3 regions of the Luteibacter sp. 329MFSha genome follow, and region 3 is predicted to be linked to each of the others. Evidence: predicted binding sites of a transcription regulator. Region 3 holds the regulator's gene; each other region holds the start of a gene.

Region 1 (12,116 bases), 2.1 Mb from region 3:
CGTTCCAGGCCTACGATTCGCTGGGCGCGTCGCACACCACCAACGTGTACTACGTGAAGGACGCGACCAACCCGAACACGTGGAACGCGTACATGACCGTCGACGGCACGCAGGTCGGCGGCGCGCAGCCCATCGCGTTCACCAGCGGCGGCGCGATCACCACGCCGGTCGGCGGCAAGCTCAACTTCGGCGCGGCGTCCCCGAATCCGGGCGCGGCCCCGATCGACCTGACGATCGACGTGAACAAGGTCACGCAGTTCGGCGACACCTTCGCCACGACCGCCGCCCCGACCGACGGTTACGCCGCCGGCAAGTTCTCGAAGATCGACGTGGCGAAGGACGGCACCGTCTCGGCCATCTATTCGAACGGCGTGACCACGCCGCTGGGCCAGGTCGCCATCGCGACGTTCGCCAACAACCAGGGCCTGCGCCAGCTCAACGACACCAACTGGGTGCCGTCCTCGGAGTCGGGCCAGCCGATCCGTGGCGTGGCGAACTCGGGCGACGTCGGCACGGTGGTCGCAGGCTCGCTGGAGTCGTCCAACACGGCGGACCTCACGGCCCAGCTGGTCAACATGATCAAGGCGCAGCGCAACTACCAGGCGAACGCGCAGGTGATCTCGACCGACGACAAGCTGACCCAGACGATCATCAACATCCGCAACTAAGCGTGACGGCGGTACGCGGCACAGGCCGCGTACCGCCCATCAGACAGGGATCCCGCCATGGACCGCTCCGTATATGTCGCGATGACCGGCGCCACGCAGATCATGCGGGCGCAGGCCGAAGTGGCGCACAATCTCGCCAACGCCAACACCACCGGATTCAAGGCGGAGCTGTCCGCGTTCCAGAGCGTGCCGGTGCAGGGCGATGGCCTGCAGACGCGCATCAACGGCGTGGCGCAGGGCACGGGCTGGGACACCACGCAGGGTACTCAGACGCAGACCGGCAACGACCTCGACGTATCCGTGCAGGGCAACGGCTGGATCGCCGTGCAGACGGCGAACGGCACCGAAGGCTACACGCGCGCCGGCAACCTGCGGATCGACGACCAGGGACTCCTGACCGACGCGCGCGGCAACGCGGTGCTCGGCGGCGGCGGTCCCATCACCATCCCGCAGGCCTCCAGCGTGAAGATCGGCTCGGATGGAACGATCTCTATCGTGCCGCTGGGCGAATCGCCCGCGACGGTCGCCACGACCGACCGGATCAAGCTCGTCAACCCGGGCAACGATCAGCTGAGCCTCGGATCGGACGGGCTGATGCACATGAAGGACGGCAGCCAGGCCCAGGCCGACGCCGACGTGAAAGTGGTCTCCGGCGCCATCGAAGCCAGCAACGTGAACCCTTCCGACGTGCTCGTGAAGATGATTTCGCTCTCCCGCGAATTCGAAATGCAGGTTCGCTCGATCAAGACGGCCGACGAAAACGCCCAGTCGGCATCGAAATTGCTACAGGTGGGGTAACCACCGCCGCCGCGACGGAAACCCGTCGCCGGCACGTCAAGCGCGCACGCGCAGGAGTCAACGATGTTCACGTCCCTCTGGATCGCCAAGACCGGCCTCGATGCGCAGCAGACGCGCATGGACGTCGTGTCGAACAACCTGGCCAACACGAACACCACCGCGTTCAAGCGCTCGCGCGCGGAGTTCGAAGACCTCGCCTACCAGAACCGCGGCCAGGCTGGCGCGCAGACGACGGAACAGACGCAATCGCCGACGGGCCTCATGATCGGCACCGGCGTGCGCGTGGTCGGCACGCAGAAGATGTTCGAGCAGGGCGGCGTGCAGCAGTCGGACAACCCCCTCGACGTCCGCATCGACGGCCGTGGCTTCTTGCAGGTGACGATGCCGGACGGTACCGTCGGCTACACGCGCGACGGCGGCCTCAAGCGCGACCAGGACGGCCAGATCGTGACCAACGACGGCTATCCGATCGAGCCGGCGATCACGATTCCCGCCAACGCGTCGACGATCAGCATCGGCAAGGATGGCACCGTCAGCGTGACGACGGCCGGCAGCGCGGCCTCGCAGCAGATCGGCACCATCCAGCTGGCCGACTTCGTCAACCCCGCGGGTCTCGAGCCGCGCGGCGACAACCTCTATCTCGAAACCGCCGCCAGCGGCGCCCCGCAGACGGGTACGGCCGGGCTCAATGGCCTGGGCACGATCCAGCAGAACTCCCTCGAAACGTCGAACGTCAACGTGGTCGAGGAGATGGTGAACATGATCGAGACGCAGCGCGCCTACGAGATGAATTCGAAAGCGATCTCCGCTGCGGACCAGATGCTCCAGTTCATCTCCAACAAGACCTGAGACACGTCATGAACCGCTTCTTCGTCCGCCTTCTCGCCGCCGCGCTGCCGCTCGCCACGCTCGCGGGCTGTGCGATCGTGCCGCCCACGCCGAAGCCGATGTACACGGCGACGCTTCCCGAGGAACCCGCCGCGCAGCCGCGTGCCACCGGGTCCATCTATGCCGACCAGCAGTCGATGGAGCTGTTCGCCGACCCGCGCGCGCACCGCATCGGCGACATCCTGACGATCGCGCTGGTCGAATCGACGCAGGCCAGCAAGAAGGCCGCGACCAGCACCAGCAAGAAGAACGGCAACAACATCGCATCGCCCACGATTCTCGGGCAGGGTCTGCGCATCGGCGGCAAGAGCGCCGACAGCGCGCTGTCCAGCAACAACGCGTTCGACGGCGACGGCGCGTCGAGCCAGAGCAACCAGCTGACCGGCGAGATCACCGTGACGGTGGCGCAGCGCCTGTCCAACGGCGCGCTCGTGGTGCGCGGCGAGAAGTGGCTCACGATCAACCAGGGCGAGGAGCTCGTGCGCATCTCGGGCATCGTCCGTCCGCAGGACATCGGCAACGACAACATCGTCGCGTCGAGCCGCGTCGCCGACGCCCGCATCGAATACGTGGGCAAGGGCACGCTCGCCGATTCGAACACGCGCGGCTGGCTGTCGCGCTTCTTCGACTCCAAGTGGATGCCGTTCTGATGAGCGCCATGCATCGCTTCCGCGCCATCGTGCGCACCGCCGCGGCCGTGCTCGCGCTCGGCGCCATCGTACCGGCGCACGCCGACCGCATCCGCGATCTCGTGCAGGTTGGCGGCGTCCGCAGCAACCAGCTGATCGGCTACGGCCTCGTGGTCGGCCTCGACGGCAGCGGCGACCAGACCAGCCAGGCACCCTTCACGACGCAGAGCCTGGAGAACATGCTCCAGCAGTTCGGCGTCAACGTGCCGGCCAACGTCCGCCCGCAGCTGAAGAACGCCGCGGCCGTGACCATCACGGCCGAGCTTCCGCCGTTCGCCAAGCCCGGTCAGCGCATCGACGTCACCGTGGCCTCGATCGGCAACGCCAAGAGCATCCGCGGTGGCGAACTGCTCATGTCGCCCCTCAAGGGCGCCGATGGACAGGTCTACGCCATCGCCCAGGGCAGCGTCGTCGTCGGCGGCGTCAGCGCGCAGGGCAAGAGCGGCTCCAGCGTCCAGGTGAACATCTCCGCCAGCGGCCGCATTCCCGGTGGCGCGAGCATCGAGCGCAGCGTCGCCACGTCCTTCGACAAGGGCGGCGACCTGATGCTGAACCTCAACACGGCCGATTTCACCACCGCGGCGCGCATCGCGCAGGCCGTGAACCAGAACTTCGGCGCCGGAACGGCGAACGCCCTGGACTCCGGCTCGGTCGCTGTGCGCGCACCGATGGACCCGTCGCAGCGCGTGTCCTGGCTGTCGACCATCCAGGCCCTGGAGGTCACGCCCGGCGACGCGCCGGCGCGCATCATCGTCAACTCGCGCACGGGCACGGTGGTCATCGGTTCCGACGTCAAGGTCGGCGCGGCCGCGGTCGCCCACGGCGCGATCCAGGTCACGATCAGCGAGCAGCCGCAGGTCAGCCAGCCGGCGCCGTTCAGTCGCGGCCAGACGGCGGTGGTCCCGAGCAGCCAGGTCGCCGTGAGCGAAGAGGGCGGCCACATGTTCAAGTTCGGCCCGGGCACCAGCCTCGACGCCATCGTGCGCGCGGTCAACCAGGTCGGGGCGTCGCCGAGCGACCTCATCTCCATCCTGCAGGCGCTCAAGGAATCCGGTGCCCTGCACGCCGAACTCGTGGTGATCTGACATGGCGATCACGGTCGACAACCAGAGGCTCGGTACCTACACGGACATGTCCGCGTTCGCCGGCCTGCGCTCGGCCGCGCAGACGGATTCGAAGACGGCCCTCCCGGTCGTCGCGAAGCAATTCGAATCGATCTTCACCCAGATGATGCTGAAGTCCATGCGCGACGCGAGCGCGGCCATGGGCGACGACATCATGGGCTCGCAGGCCGGCACGGCCTACCGCGACATGTTCGACCACCAGCTCTCGCTGACGTTGTCGCAGGGCAAGGGCATCGGTATCGCCGACATGCTCATCCGCCAGCTCGGCGGCGCCGCGCCGTCGACCGGCGGGTCCGCCGACCTCTTTGCCGGCGTCACCGGCGACGCCAGCACGGCGGCCGCGGTGTCGTCGCCGTCGGACCAGGAAAGCGGCCTGATGAACTCGCTCGAGCGCATGATCGGTCGCGCCGGGCGCGCCGTCGGCGAGGGCGCCAACGCGGTCGCCAACGCGGTGGGCAAGATGACCAGCCCCGACGATTTCGTCCAGAAGCTCGCGCCGCACGCGATCGAGGCGGCGAAGAAGCTCGGCGTCTCCGTGCGCGCGCTCCTCGCGCAGGCGGCGCTCGAGACCGGCTGGGGTAAGCACATGCCCGCCCAGGGCGGCACCACCAGCTTCAACATGTTCGGCATCAAGGCGGGCAGCAGCTGGGACGGCAAGCGCGTCAACGTGCCGACGCTGGAGTACGAAGACGGCGTGGCGGTGCGCAGGAAGGACAGCTTCCGCGCGTACGACTCGCCGTCCGAATCCTTCCAGGATTACGCCGACATGGTTTCGAGCAGTCCCCGCTACGCGGCGGCCGTGGGGCGCGGCGACGATGTGGCCGGTTTCGCGCACGCGCTCGTCAAGGGCGGCTACGCGACCGATCCCAGCTACGCCAAGAAGCTCACCGATATCGCCAACGGTCCCGTCATGAAGCAGGCGCTCGCGGCGCTGGAACGCTTCGCCGAAGACCTCTGACGGAACGCAAGGTAAAGGATAACGACGATGGCCGATCTGCTCTCCACCGGAATTTCGGGCCTGCTTGCCTCGCAAGTCGGCCTGTCGACCGTCGGGCACAACATCAGCAACGTCAACACCGCGGGATACACGCGGCAGACGACGACCTTCAACGCCCGGGCGCCGCAGTTCAGCGGCGGCTACTACATCGGACAAGGCGCCGACGCGACCAGCGTCCAGCGCGCTTACAGCCAGTTCCTGACGCAAGCCGTCTGGTCGGCCAGTTCCGGGCAGAGCAGGGCGGTCCAGTACGCCGGTTTCACGGCCGCGGCGAACAATGCCGTCAGCGGTTCGGCCAACCTGCAGACGGCGCTCGATGGCTTCTTCGGCGCGGTCAGCGACGTCGCGAATGCGCCCATCGACACGGCGAGCCGCCAGGCCCTGATCGGCAAGGCGAACACGCTGGTGGCCACGTTCCGCTCGCTGTCGTCGCAGTTCCAGCAGATCGACAAGCAGACCAACCAGCAGATCAGCACGTCCGTCGACTCCATCAACAGCCTCGCCAAGAGCATCGCGGACCTCAACGGCCAGATCCAGCGCGCGTCCGTCGGCGGTGCGGCGCCGAACGACCTTCTCGACGCGCGCGATCAGGCGATTTCGCAGCTCTCGCAGATCGTCGGCGTCAACGTCAGCGATGCCGGCAACAACATGGTCACCGTCTCGGTAGGAAACGGCCTGCCGCTCGTGAACGGCACGGCGTCCACCCAGCTCTCCACCGCCAATAATCCGTACGATTCGTCCCGCCTCGAAGTGGTCGGCCCGAGCGGTTCGATCATCAGCAGCCAGCTCGGTTCGGGCTCGCTGGGCGCAACGTTCGATTTCCGCACGAACGTGCTCGATCCGGCACGGAACCAGCTCGGACGCGCGGCGATCGCGATGACGGACGCGTTCAACAAGCAGCACGCGCAGGGCATCGACCTCAATGGCGACGCCGGCGGCAAGTTCTTCGACATCGCCGATCCGGCGGTGCTCAACAACAGCAACAACAAGGGCAATGCGCAGGTCACGGCCACCGTCACCGACGTGGGCAAGCTCGGCGCCTCCGATTACATCGTGCGCTACGACGGTGCCAAGTGGGTGGTGTCGACCACCGCGGGCGTCACGGTGCCTTCCACGGGTACCGGCGCGGCCGGCGACCCGATCCTCATCGACGGCCTCGCGATCACCGTGCCCTCCGGTACCCCGCAGGCCGGCGACAGCGTGCAGATCCAGCCCACGCGCAACGCGGCCTCCACGATCAGCGTGGTCGTGTCCGATACCAACAAGATCGCGGCCTCCGGTCCCCTGGCGGCCACCAAGGCATCGACCAATACGGGCAAGGGCGTCCCAGGCAAGCTGACGGTGACGGACGTCGCGGATCCGAACTTCAGGACGCCCGTCGATATCGTCTTCGAATCGCCCACCACCTATCGGGTCAACGGCGGACCGCTACAGAACTACACGGACGGCGACACGATCACCGGAAACGGCTGGACGCTAAAGCTGTCGGGTGTTCCTGCCGCTAACGACACGTTCTCCGTGAAGCCGGCGGGTTCGGCCAGCGGCGACAACGGGAACGCGCTCGCGCTGGCGGACGTCGCCAACAAGGGCGTGCTGGACAACGGCGTCACGACGGTGGGCAAGTCCTACAGCCAGCTGATCGCCCAGGTGGGCACGGCAGGCGCGCAGGCCAACACCGCGCTCGACGCGCAACAGAGCATCCTCGACCAGGCCATGGCATCGCAGCAGAGCCTTTCCGGCGTCAACCTGGACGAAGAGGCCTCCAACCTGCTTCGTTTCCAGCAGGCGTACGCGGCGTCGGCGCAGGTGATCAACGCGGCCAACACCATTTTCGATTCCCTCCTGAGCGCGGTACGAGGCTGACGATGCGCATTTCCACGTCCTGGGGCCAGCAGCAGGCGGTCAACACGATGCTCGATCGCCAGTACCAGCTGTCGCAGACGCAGCTGGCCCTCGGCAACGGCAAGGCCATCCAGTCGCCCTCCGACAACCCCGCCGCCGCCGCGCGCGCGGTGGATACCAGTTCCGCCGCCGCGCAGAACGACCAGTACACGCGCAACATCCAGTCCGCGACGTCGCGCCTGTCGACCGAGGAGCAGGCACTGAACTCCGCGGGCGACATCCTCGATCGCATCCGCTCCATCACGCTCGAGGGCATGAACGGCACGCAGACCAACGAGTCGCGTCAGTCCATCGCCACCGAGCTGCGCCAGACGCTCAAGCAACTCGTGGCCCTCGCCAACACCCGCGACGGGCAGGGCGAGTACATTTTCGCCGGCAGCCGGACCAGCACGCAGCCCTTCACGATCGACGACCTCAGCGTCAGCTATGGCGGCGACCAGAACCAGCGCATGGTCGCCGCAGCGGCCGGCATGCAGGTGGCGACGGGCGACAGCGGTTCGGACGTCTTCATGCAGATCCGTGGCGGCAACGGCACCTTCATCACGTCGGCGGGCGCGGCCAATACCGGTACCGCGGTGGTGGGCGCGACATCGGTGACTGACGCTTCCGCATGGGATGGCGGCAAGTATTCGATCACGTTCACGTCGCCGACCACGTACGAAGTGCGCGATGCGACCGATCCGACGCTGCCGCCCGTCTCCACCGGCACTTATACCGGTGAAACCGGCACCATCAACTTCAAGGGTACGCAGCTCAACCTCACGGGCACGCCCGCGACGGGCGATACGTTCGCCGTCGCGCCGTCGTCGTCGCAGGACGTCTTTTCGACGGTGGCCGGCATCATCGCCGCGTTCGAGACGCCGGGTGGTGGCGCCCCGATGAACAACCAGATCAACGCGCAGCTGCAGAACCTGGATCAGGCCGCGACGAGTTTTCTCGACACGCGCACGAAGATCGGCGCGCGCATGAACACGCTCGATCAGCAGACGCAGATCGGCGCGGACGTCGGCCTGCAGTACGCCAGCACGCTGTCGAACCTCACCGAGCTCGATTACGCCAGTGCGTCGAGCAAGTTCGCGCAGCAGCAGACGGCACTCAACGCCGCGCAGCAGGCCTTCGTGAAGATGCAGGGCCTCACGCTGTTCAATTACCTCAAATAAGAACGTCGAGACGCGCGGCGACGTGCTTGAGGCGGCCTTGGGGCCGCCTTTTTTTATGGGCGCCGGACAGGCCTCGACCTTGCCGTATTGCGGCATTGCATTCCTTGAAAAAAGGCCTAAACCCCTCGCCGGGTGTGCCGATAAATAACCCTGACAGCGGCCGGCACGGGCTCTCGGGGCGGGCGCTGATCGAAAAGTGGTTGACAGGTAGAAAAAGTCCTCAAGTTTCTCCCCGGCGTGCCGTAAACCTCTCTGAGGCGGAAGGCTTTCCTAACGGAACCCCGCCGGACTACGCCGCACATCAATCCGGCATTTCGGTTCCGCTTACCAAGGATCAATCCCATGGCTCTGACCATCAACACCAACATCATGTCGCTGAATGCTCAGCGTAACCTGAGCACCTCGCAGACGAAGCTGTCCTCCGCGATCGCGCGCCTGTCGTCGGGCAACCGCATCAACAGCGCGAAGGACGACGCCGCCGGCCTCGCGATCTCGACCCGCTTCACCACGCAGATCAACGGTCTGAACCGCGCCGTCCAGAACGCCAACGACGGTATCTCGCTGTCGCAGACGACCGAGTCGGCCCTCGACGAAGTCACGAACAACCTGCAGCGCATCCGCGAGCTGGCCGTGCAGTCGACCAACGCCTCCAACTCGCCGAGCGACCGCGAAGCGCTGGACGCCGAAGTGCAGCAGCGTCTGTCGGAAGTGACGCGTATCGCCACGCAGACGAACTTCAACGGCATGAAGGTGCTGGACGGTTCCGCCAAGGAACTCAGCTTCCAGGTCGGTGCCAACGTCGGTGAAGTCATCACCGTCGGCCTCGACAAGGGCATGAAGGCGAACCAGGTCGGCCAGCTGGCCACCGATTCCATCGACCTGAGTGGCAAGCTCGGCACGACCGTGACGACCGCCCAGACCACCGACTGGACCACCGCGAACGCAAGCACCAAGGGCGTCGTCACGTACGGCAGCAAGTCGGTCGACTGGGGTGACTACACGGGCGCGACGCAGGCCGACGCCATCACCTTCTTGAAGAGTCAGCTGGGCAGCGACTTCACCGTCGCCGCCAACGCCACGACGGCGACGTCGATCGACGTTACGGATAACTCCGTGGGCAAGACGCTCGACGCGGGCGACCTGACCTTCTCGATCGGTGGCGGTACGTCGTTCGACATCACCGGTACGTTCAAGAACGCGCAGGACGTAGCCGACGCCATCAATAGCCACTCCAGCGAGGGCGTAACGGCATACGTGGGCACGGACGGCAAGCTGAACGTCGCCTCGGCCAAGTCGATCGCCGTTTCGGGCACCGAGCAAGCCAACCTGGGCTTCGCCGCCACCAGCGCGGTTGGCACCACGAAGACCCTTGCCGACTCCAGCATCAAGACGGTCGACGGCGCCAACGACACGATCAACCGCATCGATGCCGCCCTCCAGTCGATCTCGAGCCTCCGCTCGGACCTCGGCGCGGTGCAGAACCGCTTCGAGTCCACGATCTCGAACCTGCAGAACATCTCGCAGAACCTGACGGCTTCGAAGTCGGCCATCACCGACGCCGACTTCGCCCAGGAAACGGCGAACATGTCCTCGGCTCAGATCCTGCAGCAGGCCGGCGTCTCGGTCCTCGCCCAGGCGAACCAGAGCCAGCAGATCGTCCAGAAGCTCCTCCAGTAACAGGGAAGGGCTCACCGGACCCCGAGGAGATTTCCCGAGGTTTGGCAGGGTAATTGCTTAGTTGTCACGGCTGGCTCTCGAAAGGGGGCCAGCCGTCGACAAATTGGCGCCCAGGGCAGTGAGGCGTCTTCCAGGAGAGCTTCATGGCCACCAGTCCCGTCAACATCGGTTCCAGCTCGATCGACGTCGCGTCGATCGTCACGAACCTCGTCGCGAACAAGCGCAAGGCGCAGGACGCGAAATACGCCGCGGACTCGCAGGCGAACACCACCCAGATTTCGGCCGTCGGGAATTTCTCCTCGTCGCTGACGAGCCTGCAGAGCGCCATCAAGGCGCTGACCGACGGCACGGCGTTCAAGACGCAGAAAGTCAGCGTGGGCGACAGCAAGGCGCTCACCGCTACGGTCGACTCGACCGCGCAGCCCAATACCTACAAGATCAAGGTCGACCAGCTGGCGACCTCGCAGAAGATCATGTCGCCGGCGTTCGGGGGCAGCAAGGCCGCGATCGGCACGGGCAACATCACGATCGCGATCGGCGACAAGTCGATGAGTCTCGATGTCGCTTCCGGCGCCAACACCCTCGAGAACGTGCGCGACGCCATCAACAAGGCGAAGGATAATCCTGGCGTCACCGCGAGCATCGTCACTGGTGCGGATGGCGCCCATCTGGTGCTGACGTCCGTCTCGACGGGTGCCGCCAACGCCTTTACGGTCACCACCAGCGGGGGTGACGGCAATCTGGCGCAGCTGGATTTCGACCCCGCCACGGGAACGCCGCAAACGGCCGCCCAGGATGCCGTTTTCTACGTCGACGACGTCAAGGCCACGAGTGCATCCAACACGGCGACGTCCGCGATCGACGGCGTCACATTGACGCTGACGGGCACGACCACCGCGGATGCCCCGACCACGCTCGTCATTACCAATGATCCCGGCGCCGTGACGACTGGTCTGAATTCGCTCGTCACAGCCTATAACTCGTTCATCGCGACCTACAAGCAGCTCACGAAGTACGACCAGACCAACCAGCAGGTCGGCGCCCTGATCGGCGACGCCACGGTCAACTCGATCAAGAGCCAGGTCGCGACGCTGCTGGGCTCGCAGTTCGCGGGCAATTCGTCGGGGCCGCGTTCGCTGAGCGACCTGGGCGTGGCTTTCCAGACCGACGGCACGCTCAAACTCGACACCAACAAGCTCACGAAGGTGATGGCGAACAACCCCAAGGAGGCGCAGAACCTTCTGAGCGGCGACAACGGCATCGCACCGAAGCTGGACAAGCTGATCGCGGGATGGACGGCTTCGAACGGCATCCTCACCCAGCGCACGGCCAATCTGCAGAACAAGGCCAAGGACATCAAGGAGGCGATGGAGGCCTTCGACGTGCAGATGGACGACTACTCGAAGCGCCTGACCAAACAGTACAGCGCGCTCGACGCGATGATGACCAAGCTGGCCGGGACCAGCAGCTACCTCCAGCAGCAGTTCGACGCGCTGACGGCCAGCAAGTAACGCACGACTCCAGGACACGCAGACATGGCACTCGGATATTCCCAGGGCGCAGGCGCCTACCAGCAGATCCGCACCCAGGGCGGCCTCGAAACCGCCGATCCGCACGGTCTCGTCACCATGCTCATGGACGGTGCGCTCGAGCGCATTCGCCTCGCGCAGGCGTGCATCGCCACGGGCAACGTCGCCTCCAAGGGCGAGGCGATATCCAAGGCGATCGAGATCGTCGGCGCACTCCAGGCGGGCCTGAACCACGAGGTGGAGACGCCGCTGGTCGGTCAGCTGGATGGCCTGTACGACTACCTGAGCCGCCGTCTCCTGCACGCCAACCTGCACAACGACACCGAGGCCCTCGACGAGGTCACCCGCCTGCTTGGGCAGGTACGTGACAGCTGGGTCGCGATTCCCGTCGATGCGCGCCAGGTGGCCGGAGCCGGCGCATGACCGACGTCTGGTGCGACCTGCCGCGGGCCCTGGCTCTGACCGAGTCGATGCACGCCGCGGCCAGCGATTCGCGCTGGGACGACCTGGTCGAGCTCGAGGCCGAGCGCGACCCCGTGCTCCGCACCGGAACCATGCGGCCGGCGCCCGAAACGCTGGAGTCGCTCAAGTCGATCATGCTCCTCGACGGCCTGATCAAGGACCTCGTCGCCGTGGCCCGCGACGAAGCGGCGATCGCCTGGGAAGCGTCGCGTCGCGTCCGTC
Region 2 (7,604 bases), 2.1 Mb from region 3:
CGTGCCACGGTTCTGGTCGACGGGAAGGATGGTGAAAACGGCGTCGCGACGCGGTTCGGGAAATGCGGGCGGCGTCGCAGTCGGGATGTGACGCAACGCGACAGTCAGAAAGCTGACGCTCGACGGCAGTTAGTCACCAAGACGGGCCATTGACGGGGTCGCTTTCCGGACATGGATCGCCGATACGATCGGCTCCCACCCCTTCGGTAGCCGGGTCCGGCCAGCAGCTACCGAAGGGTGGGAGCCGATCGCATCGGCGACGCCGGCCGACGGCCGGCCACGGCGCGTCAGACCGGCTCGGTCACCGGCTGGGCGGGTGCCACCGCGGGGCGCGGCGCGTTTCGGCGCAGCAGCGAGTCGAACTGCACCGCCTTGTTGCCGCCCGAGTTCGCCATGCGGCCACGGAAGATGGGCACGTCTTCGGCGAAGACGGTCGCCGTCTCCGGCAGACTGATCGGAATCACGTCGCCCTTGCGCAGGTGCAGGAAGTCGCCGATGGTCAGGCGCGCCTCGGCCAGCAGCGACGTGATCTCGACCTCGGCGTCGAGGATTTCCTCGTGCAGGTTCTGGATCCAGCGATCGTCGCGCTCGGCGCGGTCGCTCTGCACGCCCGCGTCGAGGAGCTCGCGGATGGGCTCCACCATGGAATACGGTAGCGTCAGGTGCACTTCGCCGCCGCCACCGTCGAGCTCGATATGGAAGCGCGAGACGACCACCGTCTCCGTCGGGCTGACGATGTTCGCGAACTGCGGGTTGATCTCGGAGTTCAGGAACTCGAACTGCATCTTCAGCACCGGTGCCCAGGCCTCGGCCATCGCGGTGAAGGCCTCCTGCAGCACGATCTGGATGACGCGGTTCTCGGTCGGCGTGAAGTCGCGTCCTTCGATGCGGGCGTGGTAACGACCGTCGCCGCCGAAGAAGTTGTCGATCACCGTGAAGACGAGGCGCGGCTCGAACACCATCAGCGCGGTGCCGCGCAGCGGTTTGATGCGGATGAGGTTGAGGTTGCTCGGCACGGCCAGCGAATGGACGTACTCGTTGAACTTGGTCATCTTCACGCCGAGGACCGACACCTCGCACGATTTCCGCAGCACGTTGAACAGATTGGCGCGGAAATAGCGGGCGAAGCGGTCATTGACCATCTCCAGCGTCGGCAGGCGGCCGCGAACGATGCGGTCCTGCTGGGTGAAGTCGTAGTCCTGGATGCCGCCAGGCGGCGGGAGTTCGACCTCGGTCTCGACCGCGCCACCTTCCACGCCCGCGAGCAGGGCGTCGATTTCTTCCTGGGTGAGGATGTCGCTCATGGCCGCGGAGTCCCCGTCACTGCATGATGAAGCTGGTGAAATAGACCGCGTCCACGCCGGGACGCCCGATCTTCGCCTTGAGCACGCGCTGGATCTCCGCGAGCGCCGACGCCTGCAGCTTCTGCTTGCCCTTCACATCCGACAGCGACTTCACGTCCTGTGCCGAGAACAGCATGAGCAGGGCGTTGCGGATCTCGGGGTCCGCCTCTTTCGCCGCGGCGATCGCTTCCGGGTCGTGCGACATCACGTTGACGCCCACCTGGAGGAAACGCAGCGCGTTCTCGTCCTGGAAATTGACGACGAACGCCGGATCGAGCTGGAGGTAGACCGCCGGCTTCGACTTCGCGACCTCGGCTGCGCTCTCGGCGCCTTTGTGGCCGCCCTTCAGCATGAACCACGCACCGGCGCCGCCCGCGGCAAGGACGACAAGCGCGCCGACGATGAGCACGAGGCCCTTCTTTTTCTTTTTCGGTGCGCCTTCGGCGTCGGTGGGAGCTGCTGCGGCCATGCTTGGAAACCTCTGGTGCGAATTCGTCGGATGTATCGGCCCTCGCGGGCCCCGGTACTAGTGTGCAATCGGCGTGCCAGTGGCGACGCAACGGAAAAGGCCCAATTTACCGGGGTGTGACGTGGTTTGCGTCAGTCGGAATAACGGCACAAGTCGAAACTTTGACGCCCCGTCGGAGCGGACCCGGCCGCGACGGCTCCTCGCCGAACGCCACAGGCCCTGTTGCTCTTCGCGAAAACATGTCGCGGCCAGGGCCGCTCCAACCCCAGCCGTTACCCTGTGGGAGCGGACCCGGCCGCGACGGCTCCTCGCCGAACGCCACAGGCCCTGCCGCTCTTCGCGAAAAGATGTCGCGGCCGGGGCCGCTCCAACCCGAGCCGTTACCCTGTGGGAGCGGACCTGGCCGCGACGGCTCTTCGCCGAACGCCACAGGCCCTGCCGCTCTTCGCGAAAAGATGTCGCGGCCGGGGCCGCTCCCACAGCGTCCGGGCGGGCCCGGTGCTCTGGTCATGCCACCTCGTCGACCAGACCACGCGGCGAGATGCGCGTGGTGGCGACGACGTCGGGAGCGGAGCCCTCGATATCGCCGCTCTGCCCCGTCACGCCATTCTGGCCGTCGGCGCCCTGCCCCGCCTGGCGCTGCCCGACGTCAGCCTGGCCGAGGGAGAGCCCGTGGTGCGCAAGCATGGTGTCGAGATGCGACAGCGTCTGCTGGACGGCATGAACCGCCGCCGGATGCTGCGCGATGATCGCGACGTTGACCTTGCCGCCATCCATGTTGACGCGCACGTCCATGCTGCCGAGCTCCTCGGGGTGCAGCTTGATCCGCGCCTCCTTCACCTGGCCCGAGCCCATCCACGCGATCTGGTCGCCCAGTTCCTGCGCGAACTGCGGCGATGTGGCCGCCTGGGTGGCCTGCATCTGCACGACGGGCGCGGCGCCATGCGCCATCGGCTGGCCATGCACGAGCGGCATCGGGCTTCCGTTCGCCATGTCGATCGCCGAACCCGGATCGTCCTTCCCGATGGCGGCACCGCTCGCCTGGGCGGCCATCAGCGCGTCGAAAGGCGATGCCGTCGCCGCCGGCGCCACGGCAGCCGCCGCGAGCGCACCGCCCGCGTCGGCCGCCGTCGCCAGAAGGCCGGCCTCGGCGTTCTGCGGCTTCGCCGCGTCGCCGGGCAACAGCGCCGCAAGGGCAGCCGTCGCACCCAGGGCACCGCCCACGGGGCCTGCGGTCGCGTCCTTCACGGCGCCCAGGACGCTCGTCGCGGCCTCCGTGACCTTCACGGGCACGCCGATGAGCGAAAGCATCGTCGCGGCGATCGACGGATCGCCGGTGACCGCGGCGTCGTCTTTCTTGTCGGCCGCCTTTTCGTCGACGGCGGCGTCCTTCGCGGGCGGCGCCTTCGACGGAGGAGCCGCTTTGTCGGTGCCCGTCGCCGTCGACGGATGCTGCGTCTGGCGCGCGTCCGCGTGAGCGGCGTCGAGGGCGGCGTCGAACCGCTTCGACGGTGCCGCATCGTCCTGCACGCGCGGGCCCGTGGGCGCCGGGGACGAAGCGGCAGCGTGCGCGGTCTGAAGGGCGAGCGTGGCGTTGTTCATGGGGTGATCCGTGCATTTCGTTCGGTGATGGGACAGGCGCGTCAGCCGTCGTCGCGCGGCGCGCGGCGATACTGTGAGCGCTCGTCGGCCTGCTCCTGCTCGCGGCGGTCCTGCTGCTTGCGCTCCTGGTCCCGGTATTTCGTGGTGACGGAATCCAGCGCCTTCGCGCGACCGCGCGCCGTCGCCCAGTCGTCGCGCGCGCGCTCGAGCGCCTTGCCGCGCCGTTCCACTTCGCTCATCTGCTGGACGATGGCCATGTCGATCTTCTGCAGGAACTGCTGCCGGTTGAGCAGCGCCGTGACGCCGATGCCGTCCGGCATGCCCGCATACTCGTTGCGATAGCGGCGCAGTTCCGACAGCTGATGCTCGGCCTCCGCCACGGCGCGCTGGTGCGTGGCAAGCGCGAGCGTCGCCTTCTCCGCGCGCTCGGCGGCAAGGTCGACGACGGGTTGCAGACGGTCGGCGCGGGAAGGCATCAGCCGGCCTGCGTCGTTTCGGCGAGACCCGCTTCGGCCTCGTCGAGATTCACGGGCACGTCGGTCTCCTGCTGCAGGAACGCCGAGAGACGCGGATACAGCGCGATGGCCTCGTCGGTGCGGGGATCGCTGCCCTTCTGGTACGCGCCCACGGCGATGAGGTCGCGCTGCTGGCGGTAGGCCGAATAGACCTGGCGGAAGCGCTGCGCGGAGCGCATGTGCTCCTTCGACACCACCGCCGGCATGACGCGGCTGATGGAGGCCTCGATGTCGATCGCCGGATAGTGTCCGGCCTCGGCCATGTCACGCGATAGCACGATGTGGCCATCGAGGATCGCGCGCGCGGAGTCGGCGATCGGATCGTGGCGATAATCGTCGCCCTCGGTGAGCACCGTGTAGAACGCGGTGATGGAGCCACGGCCCTCGGCGTCGTTGCCGGCACGCTCGACGAGCGCCGGCAGCATGGCGAACACGGACGGCGGATAGCCCTTGGTCGCGGGCGGCTCGCCGATCGCGAGCGCGATCTCGCGCTGCGCCTGCGCGTAACGCGTCAGGGAGTCCATCAGCAGCAGCACACGCTTGCCCTGGTCGCGGAAATGTTCCGCCACGGCGGTCGCCACCTGCGCCCCGCGCAGGCGGGACAGCGGCGGCGCATCGGCCGGCGCGGCGATGACGACCGCGCGGCGGCGACCTTCCTCGCCCAGCGTGTGGTCGACGAATTCCTTCACTTCGCGGCCGCGTTCGCCGATCAGCCCGACGACCACGACATCCGCGTCCGTGAAGCGGGTCATCATGCCCATGAGCGTGGACTTGCCCACGCCGGAGCCGGCGAACAGGCCGATGCGCTGGCCGCGACCGACCGTCAGCAGCGAGTTGATGGCGCGGACGCCCGTATCGAGCGGCGTGTCGATCGGCTGGCGCAGCATCGGATTGATCGGATCGCGGCGCAGCGGCACGCGCTCGCGCGCGTGGAGCGGCCCCTGTCCGTCCAGCGGCGCGCCATCCGGACCGATGACGCGTCCCAGCAGCGAATCGCCCACCGGGATGCCCGAGACGGCCGCGACCGGCGTCACCCTGGCGTTCGGCAGGACGCCGTGCATTTCGCCCGTGGGCATGAGCAGGAGACGGCCGTCGGAGAAGCCGACGACCTCGGTTTCGAGCTGCTTGCCGTCGGCGCCGGCGACCATGCACCGCGCGCCCACCGGGGCTTCGCAGCCGACGGCCTCGAGCGTGAGGCCCACCACGCGGCGCAGCTTGCCCTCGGCCTGCATCGGCCGGACGTGTTCCGCGCCGGCGCGCTGGGCGGCGAGCGTCTCGCGCCAGCGCGCGTTGCGCGACGCGACGTGCTGCTCGGCGTTCACGGGGCGTCGGCCTCCTCGTCGTGGAGTTCGGGCTGCCCCTGCAACACGCTGTCGATGACGGCAGCCATGCGCGTGCGCACGCGACCGTCGAGGCGCGAGTGTTCGCTTTCGAGACGCACGTCGCCACGCGATAGCGCGGCGTCGTCGACGACGGTCCCTTCGTGATCGAGCGACGAACGATGCTCGCGAACCAGCGCCGCGTCGGCGGGATGCAGGTGGATCTTCAGGTGTCGGCTCGCCGCCGGCAGCGCGTCGACCGCCTGGCGCACCACGTCCACGATCTTCTCCGGTCGCGTCGCGATCTCGTAGCCGAGGACGCGCTCGGCGATCACCGTCGCGAGCTGCGCGAGGTCGCCCGCCACCTCGTCGTCGAGGTCGGCGAAGGGACGCTGGACGGCCGCGACCAGCGCGTCGAAGCGCGCGACCTGCTCGGCGAGCTCACGCTTCGCCATCGCGCGACCTTCCGCGAGGCCGGCGTTGAAGCCCTCCTCGCGCGCCTGCCGTTCGATCGCCTCGATCTCGGCGACGGTGGGCCGATGCGGCCCCTCGTCGTCCTGCCCCGCGGGATCGGGCGCATCGACCCCGCCAACGATCGGGAGCTCCCAGCGCTCGAACTGTGCGACGCTCTCGCGGGCGAGGATCGAGGTCAGGCTCATCAGACGAATTCTTCCCCGCCACCGGCGAGATTGATCTGGCCGGCGTCGGCGAGACGCCGCGCGGTGGCCAGCACTTCTTTCTGCGCCGCGTCCACTTCGGACAGACGCACCGGGCCCTTGACCTCGAGGTCGTCGCGCAGCATGTCGGCGGCACGCTTGGACATGTTCGAGAAGATCTTCTCGCGGATGGCGGCTTCCGCGCCCTTGAGCGCGGTGATCAGCCGTGCCGACGGCACTTCGCGCAACAGCGTCTGCATGCTGCGGTCGTCGAGATCGGCGAGATCGTCGAAGACGAACATCAGCTCCTCGATGCGCTCGCCCAGGCCCGAATCGATGCCGCGGATCGACGCCATCAGCTCCGCCTCGCGCGAGGTCTCCATCGCGTTGAGGATATCGGCGGCCGCCTTGAGGCCACCCACGCTGGCGGATTTCAGCTTGTTGGAATTGCCCGAGAACTGGCGCTCCATGATTTCGTCGAGCTCGTTCAGCGCGTGCGGCTGCACGCCGTCGAGCGTCGCGATGCGCATGACGACGTCGCTGCGCGTGCGCGCCGGCAGGTAACCGATGACTTCGGCGGCCTGGTCGGACTCGAGGTGCGCCATGACGAGCGCGATGATCTGCGGATGTTCCTGCCCGATCATTTCGGCGATCGCGCGGCTCTCCATCCACTTCAGCGACTCCAGGCCCTTGCTGCTGCGGCCGAGGAGGATGCGGTCGATGAGGCCGCCGGCCTTGTTCTCGCCCAGCGCGTTGACCAGGATGCGGCGGATGTATTCCTCGGTGCCGACACCGATGGAGGTGTGCTGGCCGACGTCCTCCTGGAGGCGCGTCAGGACCTGGTCCACCTGCTCCTTGCTCACGTTCTTCAGCGCGGCCATCGCCGTGCCCACGGCCTGCACGTCGCGTGCGCCGAGGTGCTTGAGGATCGATGCCGCGTCTTCCTCACCGAGCGTGAGGAGCAGGATCGCGGCGCGCTGCGCGCCCGTCAGGGCTTCCTTCTGCTCAGCCGCCATCGTCGGACACCCAGCTCTTCACCACTTGCGCCACCTGCTTTGGATTCTCGGCGGCCATGCGCTTGGCGAGGCCCACCTTCTGTTCATAGGCCAGCAGCGCGGGCGAACCGAGCTGTGCCTGGGAGCCCGTGCTGACGCGATCGGGCGTCATGTCGTCGTCGTCGACCATGACCGACACGGTCGGCATGGGGCCGGCGAGCGCGACATTGTTCATGGCCAGCGGCGCCGGCTTCAGCAGGCCCTTGAGGATCGGGCGCAGCACGAAGAAGCCGACGATCAGCGCGATCATCACGCCGAGGCCCTGCTTGATCAGGTCGAGCATGCCCGGGCGTTCCCAGAACGGCGTGCTCTGGGGCGCCTCTTCGGCCACGTTGCCGTGGAAGGCCTCGTTGATCACGCTGACGCTGTCGCCGCGCGCCGCGCTGAAACCCACGGCGTTCTTGGTCAGCTCGGTCAGGCGCGTGAGCTCTTCCGGCGTGAACGGCACGCTCTTCGTCTTGCCGTCCTTGTCGGGCACCTGCTTGTTGTCCACCACCACCGCGACGGAGAGGCGCGCGACCTTGCCGGCCGGATCGGTGACATGGCTGACGGTGCGGTCCAGCTCGTAGTTGCGTGTCGCGTTCTGCGTCTGCTGCGTGGGCGTCTGCGTGGCCTGCGTGCTGGCCGTCTGCGCGCCCGCCTTGC
Region 3 (12,116 bases):
AAGCGCCCCGTCTTCCCAGTCTTCGGCGGAGAGGCGGACCCGTTCGGTCTTGGAACTGTCGTTCATCGACGCATGGTAGCGGAGACGCCGCCGTTTGCAATCGGGGCGGCCGTCGGCATGCTGCATAAGACCTTGACTTCGAACACGTTACATGACCGTACGCCGGCGTATTGACGTGCCTCCGGCGGGGCTACATACTCGGCCGTATGGTAGCCAATCCCGCCCACGTCGCATCTTCGGTCAACCGGCTCGTCGCCGACGACGGGATCGTGCTCGCGACCCAGCGCTGGCAGGGCGAACGCTCGCCCGGCCTCGTCTTCGCGCACGGTTTCGGCCAGACGCGTCACGCCTGGCAGGGCGCCGCCCGGTCGCTCAACGCGCGGGGCTTCGACGCCACGACGTTCGATGCGCGCGGGCATGGCGAGAGCGAGCACGTGCCGCGCGGCGATTACCACATGGAACAGTTCGTGGCCGATCTGCTGCTCGTGGCGCACGACGCCACGCCGGCCGGCGGACGCGCGCCGGTGCTGGTCGGCGCGTCGATGGGCGGCCTGCTCGGCCTCGTCGCCGCCGGTGAGTCCGATCCGGCGCGTCCGCCGTTCTCGGCGCTGATCCTGGTCGACATCACGCCCCGGTGGGAAACCGCCGGCGTCGAACGTATCCTCGGTTTCATGCGCGCCCATCCCGACGGTTTCGCCGACTACGAGGAGGCCGCCTCCGCGATCGAGGCTTACCTTCCGCATCGTCGTGAACGGAAAACCGAGGCGCAGCTGAAGCCGCTGCTGCGCCAGGCTTCCGATGGCCGGCTGCGCTGGCACTGGGATCCCGCACTCCTCGACGGGGTGGTGCAGGAAAGCGAGCGCTACCAGCCGCGGCTGTTCGCGGCCGCCGCGCGCGTGCGGGTGCCGGTGCTGCTGCTCTCGGGAACGCGCAGCGACGTCGTCTCCAGTCACACCGTCGACGAATTCCTCCGCCTCGTGCCGCACGCGCGTCACGTGGCACTGAACGACGCCACCCACATGGTGGCGGGCGACGCGAACGACGCGTTCACGCGCGAGATCGCCAGCTTCATGGAAACGCTCTGATCCACCGCTCCACCTTCAACGACCGCAATGAACCACAGTAAGAGGTGATACCCATGTCTGCGATCCTGGTTGTACTGGCGGCGCTCATCGCCTCCGGTGCCTGCGCCTACCACCGCACGTCCCTGAAGACGTGGGCCATCGCGACGGCGGCGACGATCCTCGTCGTGGGCCTCCTCGCCGGCGCGCCGGTGACCACCGTCGTCCTGCTGATCCTTCTGGCGATCGTCGCGGTGCCGCTCCTGATGGTCGACTTCCGCCGGAAGAAGATCAGCGCCCCGCTGCTGTCGATGTTCGCCAAGGTGACGCCGAAGCTGTCGGACACCGAGCAGACGGCGCTCGAGGCCGGCACGGTCGGTTTCGAGGGCGAGCTGTTCTCGGGCAAGCCGAACTGGTCGGTGCTGCTGCGCCAGCCGAAGCCGGAGCTCTCGGTCGAAGAGCAGGCCTTCCTCGACGGCCCCGTCGAAGAGCTCTGCGGCATGATCGACGACTGGCAGATCACGCATGAACTGGCGGACCTGCCGCCCAACGTCTGGGAGTTCATCAAGAAGAACAAGTTCTTCGGCATGATCATCCCGAAGAGCTACGGCGGTCTCGGCTTCTCGGCGCTGGCGCATTCCGCCGTGCTGCAGAAGCTCTCGAGCATGTCGCAGACGCTTGCATCCACGGTCGCCGTGCCGAACTCGCTCGGACCGGGCGAACTGCTCATGCACTACGGCTCCGACGAGCAGAAGAACCACTACCTGCCGCGCCTCGCCGACGGTCGCGAGATCCCGTGCTTCGCGCTCACCGGCCCCTACGCCGGCTCGGACGCCACGTCGATTCCCGATTTCGGCATCGTCACCAAGGGCATGTGGAACGGCGAGGAAACCGTCGGTATCCGCCTGACGTTCGACAAGCGCTACATCACGCTCGCGCCGGTCGCGACGATCGTCGGTCTCGCGTTCCGCATGTACGACCCGGACAAGCTGCTGGGCGACAAGGAAGACCTCGGCATCACGCTCGCGCTGCTCCCGCGCGAAACGCCGGGGATGCAGATCGGCCGTCGTCACTTCCCGCTCAACACGCCGTTCCAGAACGGCCCGGTGCATGCGAAGGACATGTTCGTTCCGTTGTCCGTGCTGATCGGCGGTCCGCACATGGCCGGCCAGGGCTGGCGCATGCTGGTCGAGTGCCTCTCGGTCGGCCGCGCGATCTCGCTGCCGTCCAATGCCACCGGCGCGTCGCGCATGGCGGTCGCCGCCACCGGTGCCTATGCGCGCATGCGCAAGCAGTTCGGCCTGGCCATCGGCCGCTTCGAAGGCGTGGAGGAAGCGCTCGCCCGCATCGGCGGCCTGACGTACGCCACGCAGGCGCTGTCGCGCGCCACCGCCGCGGCGGTGGACCGCGGCGAGAAGCCGGCGGTGCCGTCGGCGATCGCCAAGTACCACGCCACGGAATGGTGCCGCCAGATCGCGTCCGACGCGATGGACGTCCACGGCGGCAAGGGCGTGATCCTCGGTCCCAAGAACTACATGGGCCGCGGCTGGCAGAGCGTGCCGATCGCCATCACGGTGGAAGGCGCGAACATCATGACCCGCAGCCTGATGATCTTCGGCCAGGGTGCGATCCGCTGCCATCCTTACGTGCTGAAGGAAATGCAGGCGCTGAACATCGCCGACTACCGCGAGCGCCTCAAGACGTTCGACAAGGCGCTGTTCGGCCACATCGGCTTCGGCTTCTCCAACGCGGTGCGCAGCTTCGTGCTGGGCCTCACCGCCGCGAAGATCGGCGATACCGCCGGTGACGCCTACACGCGTCGCTATTACCGCAAGCTCAATCGTTACTCGGCCGCGCTCGCGCTGTGCGCCGACGTCTCGATGGGCGTGCTCGGCGGCAAGCTGAAGTTCAAGGAAAAGCTGTCGGCCCGCCTCGGCGACACGCTGTCGTACCTGTACATCGCCAGCGCGATGCTCAAGCGCTACGAGGACACCGGTCGTCCGGAAGCGGATCGTCCGCTGCTCGCCTGGGCGTTCCACGAGTGCGTGTGGAAGATGCAGATGGCGCTGGATGGCGTGATCCGTAACTTCCCGGTACGCCCGGTCGCCTGGCTGCTGCGCGCCCTGGTGTTCCCGTTCGGCCGTCGCGAAGTGCCGCCGTCGGATCGCCTGGGCCGCCGCGTCGCCGCGCTGATCACCGCGCCCAGCGAAGCCCGCGACCGCCTGACGAGCTGGACGTACATGACGCCCACGGCGAACAACACCGTCGGCCGCATGAACGCGATCCTGCCCGACGTGATCGCCGCCGAGCCGGTCGAGCGCAAGTTCCTCAAGGCGTTCAAGGGCGGCCAGCTGACCTCGCACACCTACAACGAGCAGCTCGCGGAAGCCGAGAAGCTCGGTGCGATCACTGCCGCGGAACGCGACCTGCTCCAGCGCGTCCGCGACGGCGTCGCCGAGTTCATCTCGGTCGACGACTTCGACAGCGAGGAGCTGCGGGCGAACGTGGTGAGCAACGCGGAGAAGATGGCCGCGGTACGCGCCGCCTGATCGAGGCAGCAAAGTAACAGAGAGGGCCGCGAGCGATCGCGGCCCTTTTTTTTCGTGAGATCACCGTCACCCCGGCGCACGCCGGGGTCCACCGACTCGGTTTCCGGTAGGAACGTTGAGACTGCGCGGCAAAACCGACCGCCTCGCCGTGGATCCCGGTTTGCACCGGGATGACGCTGAGGGGGGCCGAAGCTTCGCGAAAAGTCCTCACCGTCGCCCCGGCGCACGCCGGGGCCCACCGCCTCGGTTTGCGGACCGAGCGTGGGCGCCGCATCGATGTGCGTGGCAGGGTGCGACTCCGCGTGTTGGAACCGTACCGCGAAAACCGATCGCATCGCCGTGGATCCCGGTTTGCACCGGGACGACGGTGAGGGGGGCCGATCGTGTCGCGAGTGTGCCCGCTGCCGCGGGATCGCCGATACGATCGGCTCCCACCCCTGCTTCGAAGCGTCGGCGCTGCATCGATATGCGCGGCACGGCGCGGTCACTCGCCCTGGAACCGTACCGCGAAAACCGATCGCCTCGCCGTGGATCCCGGTTTGCACCGGGATGACGGTGAGGGGGGCCGAAGCTTCGCGAAAAGTCCTCACCGTCGCCCCGGCGCACGCCGGGGCCCACCGCCTCGGTTTGCGGACCGAGCGTGGGCGCCGCATCGATGTGCGTGGCAGGGTGCGACTCCGCGTGTTGGAACCGTACCGCCTAAACCGATCGCCTCGCCGTGGATCCCGGTTTGCACCGGGATGACGGTGAGGGGGGCCGAAGCTTCGTGAAAAGCCCTCACCGTCGCCCCGGCGCACGCCGGGGCCCACCGCCTCGGTTTCCGGTGCGGGCGTGGGGGGCCGCATCGATGTGCGCGGCACGGTGCGACTACGTGTGTTGGAACCGTATCGCGAAAACCGATCGCCTCGCCGTGGATCCCGGTTTGCACCGGGATGACGGTGAGGGGTGCCGATCATGTCGCGAGGTTGCCCGCTGCCGCGGGATCGCCGATACCATCGGCTCCCACCCAACTTCGAGGCTCCTGCGAGGGCGAAGCCCTGCCCGACGCGGCTACGGGCAGTCCGTCTGCTCGGCGACCACCTCGAGCAACCGTGCCTCGACTTCATCGCGCGTATGCGCACGGAACAGCCTGGGCGCCGCGCGGCGCAGCGCCGTGCAGTCGAGCTTGGTGAGGCGGTCGCGGACCTGCAGGAGTTGTCCGGGGTGCATGCTGAATTCCTCCAGGCCCATGGCGAGGAGGAGGGCGGTGAACTGCGTGTCGCCGGCGATCTCGCCGCAAAGGCTGACCGCCTTCTTCGCGCGTCGGGCGCTCGCGATCACGTGGGCGATGAGGCGCAGGAACGCGGGCTGCAGCGGATCGTAGATGCCGTCGAGCGCATCGTTGTTGCGGTCGGCGGCGAGCACATACTGGGCGAGGTCGTTCGTGCCGATGGCGAGGAAGTCGGCCTTGCTCAGGATGGAGGTGACGCCGATCGCCGCGGCGGGCACCTCGATCATGGCGCCGATCTCCAGACGTTCGGGCAGTTCCTGGCCACGCTGCGTGAGGTCTTCGCGCGCCTTCTTGATCAGCGAGCGCACCTGGATGAGTTCGCCGACGTGCGTGATCATCGGAACGAGGATCCGCACGGGTCCGTAACAGGCGGCGCGCAGGATCGCGCGCAACTGCACGCTGAAGATGTCCGGGTAGCGCATCGAGAGGCGGACGCCACGCACACCGAGCGCGGGGTTGTCCTCGCCACGGATCGCGAGACCCGCGGCGTCGGCCTTGTCGGCGCCGAGGTCGAGCGTGCGGATGGTCACCGGCAGGCCGCCCATGCCGAGCACGACGTCGCGGTAGGCGGCGAACTGCTCGTCTTCCGAAGGCAAGCCGCGCTGACGGAGGAACAGGAACTCCGAGCGATACAGACCCACGCCATCGGCGCCGCGTGCGCGAGCCAGCGTGACGTCGCCCGCCAGTTCGGCGTTGGCGTAAAGGCGGATATGCGCGCCGTCGCGCGTGAGCGTCGGCGCGGTGGCCAGCGCGGCGAGGCGCCGGCCCTCGGCGGCCGCCTGGCGCTGCCACTGCCGGTAGCGCGCGAGGTCCTGCGCGGTCGGGTGGACGATGACCTCGCCGTGCTCGGCGTCGATGAGGACCAGGTCGTCGTCGTTGATCGTGGCGAGCGCATCGCGCGTGCCGACGAGCATCGGCAGGTTGAAGCTGCGCGCGAGGATCGCGCTGTGCGAGTAGATGCTGCCGGCGCTGGCGATGACGCCGAGCATGCCCTGGCCGGCCATGCCGGCCATGTCGGCGGGCGCGACGGTGTCGCTGACGATGATTTCCCCGACGCGAGCCGCGAGCTTGCGTTCCTCGCGGCTCGACTGCTGGTTGAGCGCCGACATGACGCGGCCGATGACCTGGTCGATGTCCTCGCCGCGGCTCTTCAGGTACGGGTCGTTCATGGCGTCGAACACGGCCGCGAGGCGATCGCGCTGCATCTTCAGCGCCGCGCTGGCGGTGTAGTGGCCGATGGAGACCAGTTCGTCGAGGCCGCGGAGCAGTTCCTCGTCGTCTAGCAGGAGGCTGTGCGCGTCGATGAAGTCGCCGACCTCGCGGGCGAGGGCGCCGTGCAGCTTGCCGCGCAGCTCGTGGAGTTCGGTGCGCGCCGTGTCGATCGCCTTGTGCAGGCGCTCGATCTCGGGACCGATCTCGTCGTCCTCGAGCATCCGCGTGTCGACCGCCAGGAGGCTAGGCTGGACCAGTCGCGCCCGCCCGAGGGCCATGCCCCGGGAAGCCGGCGTGCCGGTCAGCACGATTCTCATGGATGCCTCATGCCGTGCGGATGCGTCATGCGTCAGGCGCCTTCGTCGAACTTGCGGTCGAACAGATCGGCCACGGCCGCGATCGCGGCTTCTTCGTCCGCGCCCTCGGCGCGGATCGTGAGCGACGTGCCCATGCCAGCGGCGAGCATCATGACGCCCATGATGCTCTGGGCGTTCACCTCGCGGCCCTTGCTGAGGAGCCACACCGTGGATTTGAAACTCGCGACCAGCTGGACGAGCTTGGCCGACGCGCGCGCGTGCAGGCCGAGCCGGTTGGATACCGTGATTTCCCGTTCAAGCATGGTCGATGAATATCCCTCCGCGCCCGCCGCTGGCCGCGATCTCGGCCAGTTCGGACAGCGATTTTTCCGAGTAGTTGAGAACGCGCAGCAGCATCGGCAGGTTCAGCCCCGAGACGCAGCGCAGGTGCACGCCGAGCTCGCTGAGCGAGAGGCCGATGTTGCAGGGCGTGGCACCGTAGAGGTCGGCGAGCACCAGCACGCCCTCGCCGTGATCGAGCTCGCGGGCGTGTTTCGCGGTAAGCATGCGCATGACGTCGGGGTCGGCGCTGGGCGGCACCTCGACGGCGTCGACGTCCAGCGGCAGCTTCGGCATCACGTGGCGCGCGGCCGAAATCAGCGCCTTGCCGACGGCTTCGTGGGTCATGAGGAGAACACCGACGGTCATCGCCCGGATACTCGTTGTGGCTTGGGGATGATCATCGGTCACTCGAGCTCGCGATGGAAGGTCAGGACGTTGCCGCGCTGCGAGCGGTAGTGCTGGGCGAGCTTCTCCACCAGGTAGACCGACCGGTGCCGGCCTCCGGTGCAGCCGATCGAGACGGTGACGTAGCTGCGGTCCTCGCCTTCGAAGCGGGGCAGCCAGGTGTCCAGCCAGCGGGCGACATCGGCGTAGTACTCGCCCACCAGCGGGTTCGCGTCGAGGAACTCGCGCACCGGCAGATCCTTGCCCGAGAAGGGCCGGAGCCGCGGCTCCCAGTGCGGATTGGGCAGGCAGCGGGCGTCGAAGACGAAGTCGGCGTCGGAGGGCAGGCCGCGACGGTAGGCGAACGATTCGAACAGCAGCGTGGTGCCGTCCGACGCGGCCGCGTAGCCCGTGGCGAACAGGCGGCGCAGCTGGTGGACGTTGAGGTCGGAGGAGTCGATGACCTTCTCGGCGATCGAGACCAGCGGCCGCAGCAGCTTGCGTTCCTGGGCGATGGAGTCGGCCAGCGAGAGCTTCTCCGCCGCGAGCGGGTGCCGCCGGCGGGTTTCGGAGTAGCGCTTGATCAGGACGTCGTCGCGGCTGTCGAGGAAGATCAGGTGCACGTGCACGCCGGCCGACGACAGCTCGGACAGCACGTGCGGCATGCGCGAGAGGTCGACCCGGCGGTTGCGCACGTCGACGCCGACCGCGATGCGGCGGCGGGGGCCGTGCTCGCCCTGGCTCACCGCGGCGACGAGCTGCGGGATGAGTTCCGCCGGCATGTTGTCGACGCAGTAGAACTCGAGGTCTTCCAGTGCGCGCAGCGCCACGGTCTTGCCGCCGCCGGACATGCCGGTGAGCACGACGAGGTGGATGCCGTCGGGGTCGACGATGGGGCTGATGAGTTCGTCGGTCACTCGGGTCACCACGGGGAGAACCGGCGCATCTGGTGCGCCTGGCGGTCGATGAAGGTCTGGGCGGGATCGATGCCCTTGCTCTTCAGCACATGGTTGCGCACGGCGGCCTCGACGAGGACGGCGAGGTTGCGTCCGGGCGCGACCGGAATCGTGATCATCGGCACGTCGACATCGAGCACGTTACGGCGGCTGACGTCGCCGGTGAGGCGCGTCATGGCGTCGTTCTCCTCGCCTTCGCGCATGGGCTTCAGGTGGACGACGAGCCGAAGGTACTTGGAGGGCTTGACCGCGGTGTGACCGAACATCTCGCGGATGTTCAGCACGCCGAGGCCACGCACTTCGAGCAGGTCCTGCAGCAGTTCCGGGCACGCGCCGTCGATGACGTCAGGCGCGATCAGCGTGAACTCGGTGGCGTCGTCCGCGACGAGTCGATGGCCTCGGCTGATCAGTTCCAGCGCGAGCTCGCTCTTGCCGGACCCCGGATCGCCGGTGATCAGCACGCCGATGGAGAACACCTCGAGGAACACGCCGTGCAGCGTCGTGCGCGGCGCGAGCGTGCGGGCCAGGTGGTACTGCAGGTAGGTGAGCAGTTCATGCCCGCGCTTGGTGCTCTGCCACAGCGGCGTATCGGTTTCCTCGGCGACCTCGCGCAGGTCGGGGGGAATCGACTGGTCTTTCGTGACGATCAGCGCGGCCGGCTGGTAGGCGGCGATCTTGTGGATGGCTTCCCAGCGCTGCCGGGAGTCCAGGCCGTCGAGGTAGTTCAGCTCCTCGGTGCCGATGATCTGGACCTTGTTCGGGTAGATCACGTTGAGGTAGCCGACCAGGGAGGGTCGCCGGCTCTGCTTGGCGTTGGGTTCGAGCACGCGCGCTTCGCCGCGCATGCCCGCCGCCCAGCGCAGGGCCATGCGCTCGTGTACGCCGTCGAAGAGTTGTCTGGCGGTCAGCCGGTCCACGGAATGGGTCCCTAGAAGGAAAAAAGCCGGCACGCGGGGCGTGCCGGCTTGCGCCTATTGTGCCATCAAGGGGCGGTCCGGAGGGCGGCGGGCGCCGCCATGGGACCGCGTCAGGTGGCCGCGCGGGCCTCGCGGACCTCGGCGTTGTGGTGATCCTTCAGCTTTTCCTTGTGCTTCTTCAGCTGGTCGGCGAGCTTGGCGATCATGGCGTCGATCGCGTTGTAGAGGGTGTCGCCTTTCTTGTCGTCGTCGAGCCGGGCAAGGCCGTCGGCGTGAAGCCGCGTGCCGGCGCAATGGAGCGTGCCGCTCGCCTTGTGCTCGTTCTTGTCGACGGAAAGCACCACGTCGAGGGCCTTGATGTTGTCGAAAAGGCGTTCGAAGCGACCGATCTGCTGTTCCACGCGCTCACGCAGGGCGGGGGTGATCTGGATGTGCTGGCCGCTGATCTGGATTTGCATTGACGCCTCCTACTTGCTGAGGGTGCCGCCGTTCGGCGACGAGATCGGAACGACACGGTGCCGTTCCTCGAGCCTTGAAACGTTGGGACCGTTCTCCTGTGCCGAGGTTCCCGGTCACCGTCAATGGGCGCGGACACGTTCGCTGGAACTGGGTATACGCATCGCTTCCCGGTACTTGGCTACCGTACGTCGGGCGACCTGAATGCCGCGTCGATGGAGTTCCTCCGCGAGCGCCTGGTCCGAAAGGGGTCGGCGCGCGTCTTCCGCCGTGATCAGTTTGCGCAGCATGGCCTGGATGGCGGTGGCGGACGCGCTGCCGCCGTCTTCCGTCGCCACGCCGCTGGAAAAGAAATGCTTGAGTTCGAACGTGCCGCGCGGCGTATGCATGTACTTGCGCGTGGTCACGCGGGATATGGTCGATTCGTGCATCCCGACTTCCTCGGCCACTTCGCGCAGCACCAGCGGATGCATCGCTTCGGGGCCGTAGTCGAGGAAGGCGCTCTGCCGGCGCACGATCACGTCGGCCACCTTCTGCAGCGTCTCGGCGCGCGACTGCAGGCTCTTCAGCAGCCAGCGGGCTTCCTGAAGCTGGCCCTTCATCCACGTGGCGTCGTCGCCGCGCGCGCGGGCGATGAGGTTGCAGTAGTGCTGGTTGAGGCCGAGCCGCGGCTGGGCGTCGGGATTCAGGCTGACCTGCCAGCGGCCGTTCTCGCGGCGCGCGTAGACGTCGGGCGCGACGTACTCGACGGGCGTGGCGTCGAGCGCCGCGCCGGGCCTGGGATCGAGGCTGCGGATGAGGTTCGCCGCCGCGGCGACGTCGGCCTCGGGCGCCTTGAGCTTGCGGGCGATCTTCGTGCGGTCGTTGCGCGCGAGCAGTTCCAGTTCTTCGTTGACGATGCGGATCGCGAGCTCGCGATGCGGCGTGTCGAGGGAGAACTGCGAAAGCTGGCAGTCGAGGCAGTCGCGCAGGTCGAGGCTGGCGATGCCCGTGGGATCGAAACGTTGCACGCGCTGGCGCACGGTTTCGATCTCGGCGGCACGTGCGCCGAGCTCCGCGGGCAGGGCGGCTTCCACCGCTTCCACGCCGTCGCGCAGGTAGCCGTCTTCGTCGAGCGCATGGATGATCGCGGTCGCGATGGCGTGGTCGCGTGGCGAGAACTGCGAGAGGTTGAGCTGCCACTCCAGGTGTTGCTGCAGGCTCTCCGGGGCGGCGTTCTGCGGTTCGAAGCCGTCTTCGTCGAGACCGCCGGCGCGCGACGGGGCGCCGGCATAGTCACCGGCCTCGCCGTGGAAACGGTCGTCGTCCCAGTCCGGCGCGAGCTCTTCGGAAGGCGCCGCGGTGGATTCGTCGTCGTCCTTGGAGGCCTTCTTCGGGACCTCGTCGCGGGGCGGCGTGTAATCGGCGGCCTCGAAGCCCTCGTCGTCGGCCGCGTCCGCCTCGGATTCGGCATCTTCGGCGAACTCCAGCAACGGGTTGCTTTCCGCGATCTGGCGGAGTTCGGCCTCGAGCTCCAGCTGCGACAGCTGGAGCAGGCGGATGGCCTGCTGCAGCTGAGGTGTCAGCGTGAGCTGCTGGTTGAGGCGAAACTGAAGTCCGGGTTTCATGCCTGCGACGCGTGGGGTTCCCGATCCATCCTAACCCCTGTTGGCCCCCGCAAACCAGCGCCTCGGCGAGCTATTCCCAAGGTGGGGTAGGGCGGGGCGTCAGATCCGGAACTCACGTCCCAGATACACTTCCCGGACCTTTTCGTCCGCGAGGATGTGCTGGGGCGTACCGCGGGAGAGCACTTCGCCGTCGTTGAGGATGTACGCGCGGTCGCAGATGCCGAGTGTTTCGCGGACGTTATGGTCCGTGATGAGCACGCCGATGCCGCGCTCCTTGAGATGGCGCACGATGCGCTGGATCTCGCCCACCGAGATCGGGTCGACGCCCGCGAAGGGTTCGTCGAGCAGCATGTAGCGCGGGCGGGCGGCCAGCGCGCGGGCGATTTCGACGCGACGCCGCTCGCCGCCGGAGAGACTGATGCCCTTCTGCTCGGCGATATGCGAGATCTTCAGTTCGTCGAGCAGGCTTTCCAGCTCGTCTTCCCGCTGCTTCTGCGTCATGCCGTCGCGCAGCTCGAGCACGGCCAGGATGTTGTCGGCGACGCTGAGTCGACGGAACACCGAGGCCTCCTGCGGCAGGTAGCCGATGCCGAGCTTCGCGCGGGCGTGCATGGGCAGGCCGGTGATGTCCTGCTGGTCGAGCTTGATCTGGCCGGCGTCGGCCTGGATCAGGCCCACCACCATGTAGAAGCAGGTCGTCTTGCCGGCGCCGTTCGGGCCGAGCAGGCCGACCACCTCGCCTTCGCGGATGGAGAAGGCGAAATCGCGGACTACCTGGCGTGCGCGGAAGCGCTTCTGCAGGCCTTGGGCTGAAAGCATGGGTCAGGGCTTCTTCGTGTCGGACGCCGCGGGCTTCGCGGGTGCGGCCGCGGGCGTGGTGTTCTTGGGCTGGAAGGTCATGTGCACGGGGGCGCCGCTATTGCTTTCGCCCGTCATCGTGCTGTCCTTCGTGTTGTACGTGAGCTTGTCGCCATCGGCGGTGCCCTTGACCGGCTGGTCGATGTGCGCGTTGCCGGTAAGCACCGCGTAGTCCTCTTCGACCTTGTAATCGACGTTGTTGGCGCGG

Evidence for each region. Region 3 encodes sigma-54, which starts transcription at its own class of promoters, with help from an activator protein. Its sites were predicted from a motif close to TGGCACGNGCNTTGC; they were not measured.
Region 1: the regulator sigma-54 is predicted to act here: its motif matches at 9,946-9,960, upstream of fliD (flagellar filament capping protein FliD).
Region 2: the regulator sigma-54 is predicted to act here: its motif matches at 1,877-1,891, upstream of BMW54_RS00665 (flagellar basal body-associated FliL family protein).

What each region holds. Positions count from the first base shown of each region.
Region 1 covers NZ_FOJE01000001.1:120,335-132,450, forward strand. The annotation lists gene flgE (flagellar hook protein FlgE) at 1-668, shown strand, start outside; gene flgF (flagellar basal-body rod protein FlgF) at 726-1,466, shown strand; gene flgG (flagellar basal-body rod protein FlgG) at 1,530-2,315, shown strand; gene flgH (flagellar basal body L-ring protein FlgH) at 2,324-3,004, shown strand; gene BMW54_RS00580 (flagellar basal body P-ring protein FlgI) at 3,013-4,128, shown strand; gene flgJ (flagellar assembly peptidoglycan hydrolase FlgJ) at 4,130-5,125, shown strand; gene flgK (flagellar hook-associated protein FlgK) at 5,153-7,027, shown strand; gene flgL (flagellar hook-associated protein FlgL) at 7,030-8,226, shown strand; gene BMW54_RS00600 (flagellin) at 8,569-9,903, shown strand; gene fliD (flagellar filament capping protein FliD) at 10,047-11,414, shown strand; gene fliS (flagellar export chaperone FliS) at 11,439-11,855, shown strand; gene BMW54_RS00615 (flagellar protein FliT) at 11,852-12,116, shown strand, end outside.
Region 2 covers NZ_FOJE01000001.1:136,247-143,850, reverse strand. The annotation lists gene fliM (flagellar motor switch protein FliM) at 288-1,304, opposite strand; gene BMW54_RS00665 (flagellar basal body-associated FliL family protein) at 1,321-1,812, opposite strand; gene BMW54_RS18680 (flagellar hook-length control protein FliK) at 2,320-3,414, opposite strand; gene fliJ (flagellar export protein FliJ) at 3,456-3,890, opposite strand; gene fliI (flagellar protein export ATPase FliI) at 3,890-5,251, opposite strand; gene BMW54_RS00645 (flagellar assembly protein FliH) at 5,248-5,907, opposite strand; gene fliG (flagellar motor switch protein FliG) at 5,907-6,896, opposite strand; gene fliF (flagellar basal-body MS-ring/collar protein FliF) at 6,910-7,604, opposite strand, start outside.
Region 3 covers NZ_FOJE01000001.1:2,247,325-2,259,440, reverse strand. The annotation lists gene BMW54_RS10225 (TetR/AcrR family transcriptional regulator) at 1-66, opposite strand, end outside; gene BMW54_RS10220 (alpha/beta hydrolase) at 207-1,085, shown strand; gene BMW54_RS10215 (acyl-CoA dehydrogenase) at 1,139-3,610, shown strand; gene ptsP (phosphoenolpyruvate--protein phosphotransferase) at 4,661-6,409, opposite strand; gene BMW54_RS10205 (HPr family phosphocarrier protein) at 6,442-6,711, opposite strand; gene BMW54_RS10200 (PTS sugar transporter subunit IIA) at 6,704-7,096, opposite strand; gene rapZ (RNase adapter RapZ) at 7,135-8,031, opposite strand; gene hprK (HPr(Ser) kinase/phosphatase) at 8,037-8,987, opposite strand; gene raiA (ribosome hibernation-promoting factor, HPF/YfiA family) at 9,098-9,445, opposite strand; gene BMW54_RS10180 (RNA polymerase factor sigma-54) at 9,566-11,050, opposite strand; gene lptB (LPS export ABC transporter ATP-binding protein) at 11,150-11,869, opposite strand; gene lptA (lipopolysaccharide transport periplasmic protein LptA) at 11,873-12,116, opposite strand, start outside.